Regions from separate parts of the Lysinibacillus sp. Bpr_S20 genome, predicted to be linked through region 1. Evidence: riboswitches for the same ligand, from Rfam matches in the RefSeq annotation. Region 1 holds a riboswitch; each other region holds the start of a gene.
The links. Region 1 has a riboswitch for cobalamin ahead of MWJ95_RS08665 ((2Fe-2S) ferredoxin domain-containing protein). Riboswitches for the same ligand answer to the same signal wherever they lie in the genome.
Positions count from the first base shown of each region.

Region 2: another riboswitch for cobalamin. It lies ahead of MWJ95_RS05245 (ABC transporter substrate-binding protein); the one in region 1 lies ahead of MWJ95_RS08665 ((2Fe-2S) ferredoxin domain-containing protein).
Region 3: another riboswitch for cobalamin. It lies ahead of cobT (nicotinate-nucleotide--dimethylbenzimidazole phosphoribosyltransferase); the one in region 1 lies ahead of MWJ95_RS08665 ((2Fe-2S) ferredoxin domain-containing protein).
Region 4: another riboswitch for cobalamin. It lies ahead of MWJ95_RS16100 (hypothetical protein); the one in region 1 lies ahead of MWJ95_RS08665 ((2Fe-2S) ferredoxin domain-containing protein).

Region 1 covers NZ_JALNLQ010000003.1:167,538-169,738, reverse strand. The annotation lists gene MWJ95_RS08670 (energy-coupling factor ABC transporter permease) at 1-229, opposite strand, end outside; gene MWJ95_RS24440 (hypothetical protein) at 276-407, opposite strand; cobalamin riboswitch at 621-805, opposite strand; cobalamin riboswitch at 1,022-1,204, shown strand; gene MWJ95_RS08665 ((2Fe-2S) ferredoxin domain-containing protein) at 1,343-1,714, shown strand; gene cobJ (precorrin-3B C(17)-methyltransferase) at 1,719-2,201, shown strand, end outside.
Region 2 covers NZ_JALNLQ010000002.1:129,206-131,406, forward strand. The annotation lists gene MWJ95_RS05240 (acyl-CoA dehydrogenase family protein) at 1-327, shown strand, start outside; cobalamin riboswitch at 406-588, shown strand; gene MWJ95_RS05245 (ABC transporter substrate-binding protein) at 944-1,909, shown strand; gene MWJ95_RS05250 (FecCD family ABC transporter permease) at 1,906-2,201, shown strand, end outside.
Region 3 covers NZ_JALNLQ010000010.1:150,498-152,698, forward strand. The annotation lists gene MWJ95_RS20385 (trimeric intracellular cation channel family protein) at 1-133, shown strand, start outside; gene cobT (nicotinate-nucleotide--dimethylbenzimidazole phosphoribosyltransferase) at 237-1,292, opposite strand; cobalamin riboswitch at 1,407-1,583, opposite strand; gene MWJ95_RS20395 (DMT family transporter) at 1,698-2,201, opposite strand, start outside.
Region 4 covers NZ_JALNLQ010000006.1:155,241-157,441, forward strand. The annotation lists gene MWJ95_RS16095 (hypothetical protein) at 1-504, shown strand, start outside; cobalamin riboswitch at 731-938, shown strand; gene MWJ95_RS16100 (hypothetical protein) at 1,136-1,678, shown strand; gene MWJ95_RS16105 (ABC transporter substrate-binding protein) at 1,680-2,201, shown strand, end outside.

The sequences.
Region 1 (2,201 bases):
AAGCAAAGGCACCCGATAGACCTAATATCATTTTTGTTTCAGGATTTTCATCAATAGTTTTACGAATAGAACGTAATCCTAAAATAATAAATGGTATCGATACCACCCACCAAAAAATGGCCCATTCAATTGGTAAAAAGCCTTCCATAATGTGCATCGCAAATGCACGATTTGGCACGAATAAAAATGCCAATAAGAAATAACTAAGCTTCCAACCTGAAAATTTCAAAAATCTCTCCTCCTAGCTTTAAAATTTTTCGAAATAGTATGCGAGGCTATATAATTTTGCCTTGGCGTAATTGTAGCTGTCGCTTTGCTTTCGCTACAGAAACCATTTGTAGCTGTCGCTTTGCTTTCGCACAGATAAATAATGCATTCGGATTTTGAATTGTGCAATCACAATTCATTCCTTTAAAAATCCGCGACATCCGCCAGAGGCTTTTTTTCATTCAGTAGGTGTTTTGGCCCGATTGGGACCATATCTGTACTCATTTACTATCTTGAGATGGAGTCTCTTCTGAATGAAAAAAGCACTTCTCCGATAGTGGAAAAGTGCATAGCTAAAAAATGCAAATAAAATTCTAATCTGCTCAGCCGCACACCCATCCTCGTAGGTTGAAACGATCACATATTTTTCGGCAGGTCTCCTGGCTTTAGTTCAACGTTTTATAGGTCTTCCCATCCATTGGACAGTGACATTCTCTATAAAACTCCCTAGTACAGTGGCGGGACCGCGCCGGACTTAAACCGGCTTCCCTTTTAAGCGAAATGCTGAACAATTCGCACCGAAAAAAGATGAAGTTGTGAGATTTCACGACAAAGTGTAACATGATTTTCCATAAATATGCTATACTTTTGTGAAAAAATTTAAAATTGAATATCTATGTAGAAAATTCGGATAAATAGTAAACGAATGTCTCATTTTTCTAAAAAAATGAATAAAAATGTCACAAATTAAGAAAGAAATATTGAAATTTTAAAAAAATAAGCTATGATAGAAACAGTTTTCAATTACATAAATTTATATAAAACGTCCATAAGTGCTTGAATATGTTCAAGATAATAGGGAAATCGGTGAAAATCCGATACAGCCCCCGCTACTGTAAAAGCTGATGAAATCGCGGATGCCACTAGTGAAAACTAGGAAGGCGCGAAAGTAAAAGGAAGCTTAAGTCAGGAAACCTGCTTATGTGATAATGCATGCAAACTTTTCGGAGGGAGAAGTTGAAGCGAGAGCGAGTATCCGTAATATTCGTTTTTATTTGGCTTCTACAAAACCTTTACTCTTCGTTTTAGAGTAGAGGTTTTTCTTTTTCTTAAAGCAAATGAGGGGAGAACAACGATGACAACTTGGAATTTAGAGGGGATGAAAACGCATCTTTTTATTTGTAATGGTAGTAGCTGTATGAAAAAAGATGCTGAGGATATTACACTGGCAATCCGTGATGAGATTCAGTTGCTAGCGCTTGATCAGGAAATACATACGACGAGGACTCGGTGCAATGGTAGGTGTAAGGATGCTTGTGTGGTCATTGCATATCCTCAAGGGAATTGGTACCGTGTGCCGACAAAGGAGCATGGAAGAGCACTCGTTCAAGATTTAAATCATGAATCTTTACAGAATGAGCATGTCTTTACAATGCGTGAAGGTTCGCTACAGCGTACAGCACAAACAACAGCCATTAAAGGTATTGAAAAGGTGAAAGAGGGGTAACAAAATGGCGCAAAAAGGTAAGATTTTCGTAGTTGGCTTTGGTCCTGGAGACTTTAAACATATTACGACTCGTGCTGTAGAGGCACTACAACAAAGTGATATGATCATAGGCTATAAAACGTATGTTGAACTAATTCAGGATTTAGTAAGTGCAAAATCGATTATTAGTACTGGTATGACAGAGGAGGTTTCTCGAGCGCAGGAAGCAGTACGTCAAGCGGAGGCTGGAAGTATCGTCTCGGTTATTTCTAGTGGAGATGCAGGCGTTTATGGAATGGCTGGATTAGTATATGAGGTCTTAATCGAGCTAGGCTGGACAGAAGCAACTGGTATCGAGGTTGAAATCGTTCCTGGTATTTCTGCTATTAATTCATGTGCAAGTTTACTAGGTGCTCCAATTATGCATGACGCCTGTACGATTAGTTTAAGTGACCACTTAACACCTTGGAATTTAATTGCAAAACGAGTAGAGGCAGCAGCGATGGCG
Region 2 (2,201 bases), on a different contig from region 1:
CACGAAATGTTTGTCCGTGTCATGGAGGAACGTTTAGAAAAATTAGCTGACAGTCCATTAGTCGAAATTGTAGTGGATCAATTAGCAAAACTAGATTCAACGTTGCAAACATTTAGCCGTTTAGATGATGCTACGAAAACGTTTGAGGCAAAAAAGGTCGCAGAGAAAATGGCGCATTTATATGAAAGTGTGGTAGCGGTCGAATGGGCTCAAAAATTCGGTGGCAAATATGAGAAACTAGCAGATATTTATTTAGAGAACACATGGTCATTGCGTGAATTGGGTGCACCAATGAAAACGGTACAGTATTTTTCGGATATAGTGTAACTTCTTTGGCGCATAATGGATTTAATTGGGGGTCGTCTCGAATGGAGGCGACTTCTTTAATTTTCATGTATAATAAAATCAACTGAAAATTATAAAGGTTCTTTACTTAAGTAAAGTGAAAAGGGAAATCGGTGTAATTCCGATGCGGTCCCGCCACTGTATGTGTGAGTTTTTTCAATCTGCGCCACTGAAAATTTCGGGAAGGCTTGAAAAAGCGTATGTAGCACGAGCCAGGAGACCTGCCTTTATAGAAAACACGTTGTAGCCTACGAGGATAGGATGGTGGATTTTGTCATGGATTTTTTTGTGCAAATTTGACCCCCTCATTGTTTTCTGATGAGGGGTATTTGTTTTGGAAGATGAATGTCGATATATTTAAAAAATGGGCGATAAACTCACAATGTTAGGTGATAAATCGACAAAGTTGGGTGATAAACTCAAAATGTTGGGCGATAAATCTACATAGTTAGGTGATAAACTCAAAATGTTTGTGATAAACCTGCAACATTGAGCAATAAACCACAACATTAGCAGATGAAAATCTGAAAAGTATCGATCAATCAGAAAAACAAGTCGTTAAAAACTATATGCACAGGACTAAGGGGGATTTATTCACATGAAGAAAATTTGGAAAATAGGATTATCAGCATTTTTGGCAATTGGCTTGCTTGCTGCATGTAATACAAAAGAGGCAACAAAAGAAAAGCCCTCATCTACTGAACAACAAGAGGCAACGAAAGTAGATCAAGCAACATTCCCAATGACGTTAACGGATGCTACTGGCAAAGATATTACGCTAGAAGCACCTCCTGAAAAAATAGTCTCTCTCATTCCAAGTAACACTGAAATTTTATTTGGTCTTGGCTTAAATGATGAAATAGTGGGTGTAACAGATAATGACGATTATCCAGTAGAGGCTACTAAAAAAGAAAAGGTTGGCGGCATAGATTATAATATTGAACAAATTGTTGCTTTATCGCCAGATATTGTTCTTGCGCATGCATCGGGTATGAGCTATTCAAAAGGAGCAATTGAACAGCTTGAGGCTGCAGGTGTGAAAGTATTTGTAGTAGCGGATGCAAAAAACTTTAATGAAACTTACACAACGATTGAACAGCTTGGTCGTGCAACAGGAAAACTAGAAGAGGCTAAAAAAATAGTCGCAAATATGAAGGCAAAAGTGAAAGAAGTTGAAACAAAACTTGAGGGTGTTGAGCCAAAGAAAGTCTTTGTAGAATCTTCTGATGAGCCACAAATTTATACAGCTGGTAAAGGTACATTTATGAATGAAATGCTTCAAATGATTCATGCCGAAAATGTAGCAGCAGATTCAAACAACTGGTATGAAATTGATGCTGAACAAATTATCGCAAAAAATCCAGATGTCATTGTTGTCGCCTATAATTATGTACCTGATATTTTAACAAAAATACCGCAACGTCCAGGCTTTGAGACAATCTCTGCCGTGAAAAATAAAGCCATTGTACAAGTCGATGAAAATACGACAAGTCGTCAAGGTCCTCGTTTAGCAGATGGTCTTGAGGAATTAGCAAAGGCTGTCTACCCTGAGGCATTTAAATGAGTAAAACAATTGTAGCCTATGTAACAGCAATTACGCTTCTAATCATTAGCATCTGGTGTGGTGTGGCGATAGGCTCGGTTCATATTCCACTAGAAGTATTGTGGAATAAAGCGGCTGATGAAACAGCTGCCAATATTTTATGGAAAATTCGATTACCTCGAGTCCTGTTGGCAGGGCTTGTAGGGGCGTCACTTGCCATTGCAGGGGCAGCTTTTCAAGGCTTATTAAAAAACCCGTTGGCTGACCCTTATACGTTAGGGGTTTCCTCTGGTGCATCCGTTGGCGCAGTTAT
Region 3 (2,201 bases), on a different contig from region 1:
GCTTATCATCGGACTTCAACTATTTTCAGGGGATCTCTTTTTATATGTATTATTTGGTGTGATCACAGTACTAAGAATACTTTCCTATATGAAGAAATGGCGATTACCGTTGCGGAGGTTGAATCGAGCATAGTTATACTGTTGCATAATAACAAGCCCAAATATCAAATTTGGGCTTGTTATTTCTTATTTATCTATCCACGGCAGCGACAATAAGCACCCGAAAATTAATAAAGTTACTTTTTCAACAACAACGTAGCTTCTTCTAAAGTAGCCATATTTTTCATCATCGAGCAAGCTGCGTCCAAAATAGGAAAGGCTAACGCTGCACCAGAGCCCTCTCCCAATCGCATATTCATTTGTAGCATCGGTTCAATTCCGAGCATTTCAGCGGCAATTTTAGCACCTGGTTCTTCTGAGGCGTGCGAAGGAATAATATAGTCTTTGACGTTTGGTTCGAGTTCGAAAGCGATAAGGGCAGCGATGGTAGAAATAAAGCCATCAATAACAACAGGTTTGCGATGTGCAGCAGCAGCAAGTATTACCCCAGCCATAGCACCTATTTCTAACCCTCCGACTTTCGCAAGAATATCTATTGCATCCTGACGATTTGGTTTGTTTAATGCAATAGCATTGTGAATGACTTCTACTTTATGCGCTATTCCCCCTGGTCCAACACCTGCGCCAAAGCCTGTTACTTCATTCGGATGACATTCGCGAAGAACCGATAATATGGCAGCACTCGGTGTTGTATTACCAATGCCCATTTCACCTGTCCCGAGTACATTGACCCCTTTTTGGATTTCTTCCGAAGCTACTTCAATTCCTACTTCAATGGATTGAATGGCTTCTTCCCTTGACATAGCAGGACCTTTTGCCATATTGTCCGTTCCGTATTTAATTTTTTTAATAATGACACCCGCATCATGTGGAATATCCTCTTTTACGCCAACATCTACTGTGACAATTTTAGCATCTGTGATTTTTGCGATAGCACAGACACCAGTTCCTCCTCTAGGGAAGTTTAATGTTTGAAAGACCGTCACATTTTGTGGATTTGAGGTCACCCCTTCATCACAAACACCATGATCTGCGGCACAAACAATCATCGCTTTATGATCAATTGCAGGAAATAGTTCGCCTGTAATTCCTGATAATTGCACAGCTAGAGTCTCCAGCTTCCCTAAACTACTAGGCGGCTTACAAAGTGCATCTATGCGTTCCCTTGCTGCCTCCATCATTTTGTGGTCAGCACTTTGAATGTTTTGAATCGTTTGTTGTAATAATTGCATGAAAATTTCCCCTTTCTTTTTTGCCCTTGTTACTCGAAGAATGATTTAGAGAAAAAAATAAAAAGCCTGTAGTTTATTCATAACAAATAAACTACAGACTTTTCCATCGTCTATATAATACGAAGCAGATAGGCAGGTCTCCTGGCTCAATTTCAACATTTCATAGAACCTTCCCAGCACGATGCTAGTGGCATTCTCTATGAAACTCTCTTTTACAGTGGTGGGACCGCTAAAGCTTTTCACTTTATTCCCTATTCTCCCGCAATGGGCACCTAATGCTTTTATGCAATTACTTTAAATCTACGGCAAAGTGTTTTTTGTGTCAATGTTTTAATTTTTCCGAAAACCTAAACATCAAAAATATTTCTAAATTTGGATATCTACAAAAGGCTTCTTGTTAGTTTACTATTGTGAAATTCGCTTTGTTTTATCTATTTCACTCAGAAATGTTGCGCCAAGTAAAAGGATAGCGCCTAATATTTGTAGGGCCGTCATTTTCTCTCCTAGAATCATCGTCGAAATTACTAATGATGTTAGTGGATCAATATAGCTTAAAATAGCTATACTTTGCCCTTTTAGATGACGCATTCCAAAAAAGAACAAATAGAAGCCTATTCCAGCATGGACAATGCCCAATGCTATAAGTAAACTAATTGATTTTATATCGATTTGAACTATTTGGAACCCATTAGTCCCAAAAAGATAAATGGCAAGAAATAACGCTGCTAAAGCAAGTTGAATAATCGTATTATTTGGCTCTTTTAATCCACGAATATACTTATTGGTGAATGTCACTATTGTATAGAAGCAAGCTGCAATAAGCCCATAGATAATACCGATATAATGTCCACTCGTTTCGGTAGTTTGACTTTGGACAATAAAAAACAGCCCTACTAGTGCAACACAAAC
Region 4 (2,201 bases), on a different contig from region 1:
GACCGAGATATTCAATATAAATCATACGAAGAATTAATGAAAATTATGCAGGAACCAGTTGACTGGACATATTCAGTTTGGGAACAACTTGTTCAGGCTCTTACATCTAAAAATGGACATGTCCGTGCAAGTGCTGCACAATTTTTATGCGCATTAGCAGCAAAAAGTGACCCTGAAGAAAGAGTGTTAGAGGATTTCTTAAAGATTTGGGCAATAACTTATGATGAAGAAACAGGAACGGCGAGGCATACTTTGCAGGCGATTTGGAGAATAGGTTTAGCAGGGCAGGTACAAAGAGATTTAGTCGTTTCATATTTGGCGAAAAGATTTCAAATATGCCTTGATGAAAAGCACCCGACATTGATACGTTATGATATTATTGTATCTTTTAAAAAGCTATTCGATGCAACGAATGACCCAAAATTACTAGAGATTGCACGACGTTTAATAGAAGAAGAGGAAGATGCAAAAAGCAAAATGAAGTATAAGAATGCCATCCGTTAAACGTTTGGAATGGCTATTTTTTGTACAGATTCTTTCGTTAAAAATTAAGCAATTCATTATATGTATCAAAACAAATACCAGCACGAGTATGGGAAATGTCTCTGAAGGCAATCAAAAATATTTGTGTGCATAAAGATACCTACATGATTTTATTCATCGTATTTGTTTATTCTAATTCCACAGCTATTTTTTCCTATCAATCTATGTTAAACTGCATAACAAGTGAATAATTCTTGCAGAATAAGGGTGCTGAACTATAGCATAATCGGGAATTCGGTGAAAATCCGGAGCTGTTTCCGCAACTGTAAGTACAGAAATCATAAAAATATGCCACTGTTGAACTATTTAATGGGAAGGCTTTTTATGACTCACGACGTGATTATAATGTAGTGAACTGTACAAGCCAGGAGACCGACCTTTGTTTGAACGTATAGATAACTCTTCGGAAGCTAGGAGAATATGCGGCAAATACATAGGCTTTGATGTGTCTACGCGACACTATTTTATGTTATTTTCGTTGTTTCCTTAGGAGTGGAAACAACGTTTTTTATGTGCACTTATTAATGCATCTGATGAGATTCACGGATGTTATAAGTAAGAGTTTTTCACGAGGGAAAGCGGGGACTTAGATTTGAAAAAAGATGCACGTTATTCTTGTTATCCATTTATGCGTGAACAGGCATCCACAGTAGATTTTGAAATTCGAACGGATAGCCTTACTACACATATTGGTGTCGCTTTGGCGGCGGTGAAAAAGGAAAATGTAAAAGTAGTATCAGATGATTTACTTACCATTTTGCCAATGGCTTACCATGTAAATGGCTCTGTCCGAGGTAAATTAGCAGTAACCGCAGATGATTTGACTTGGCTAAGTAATCGCTATGATTTCTATGTTAGTCATGTTAAGGATGAAATACAAAACTTTGTATTACCTCAAGGAACAGAGGCTGCTACTGCATTACATTTATGCCGCAGTGAAGCGAAAAAATCATATCGTGTTTTGCACAAAGTATCTGAAGAACGAGAAGTACCAGCTATTCTCTTTGATTACTTAGGATTACTGGCCAATGTCTTTTTTGTAATGGCTGTCTATATGAATCAGCATGCTGGTATTGCTGAAATACCGTTTATTAGTAAGTCATACCCGATGAAAAAGAAAAAGGAGAATCAATGAAATGAAGAAAATGTTAAAGCTGCAATGGCTTTCAGTATTGATGCTGGCACTTGTATTAGTTGGCTGTGGTACGAAAGAGGATACTAATAAAAAGACCGTTTCTAAAGAAGATCAACAAGTCGAGAAAACAAGTTATAAAGTTAAGGATGACCGTGGCGTAGAAGTAGAGTTTGCTGCAGTACCTAAAACTATTGTTTCGTTGCAACCGAGTAATACAGAAATTTTATTTGCTCTAGGCGTTGGCGATAAAATCGTTGGTGCAACAGAATTTGATACGTATCCAGAAGAAGCTCAAAAAATTGAGCGTGTTTCTGATTCCGTAAAATTCAATAGTGAGCGTATTTTAACGTTAAAGCCAGATGTAGTTATTGCCTATACAACTGGAAATGAAGAAACGTTAACGGCATTAAAAGGTCTCGAGGATGCAGGTATTAAAGTGTTTGCCATTCAATCAGCTACTTCATTTGATGATGTTTACGGTGATATCCAACAAATCGCAACGGTGATGGGAATCGAAAATAAA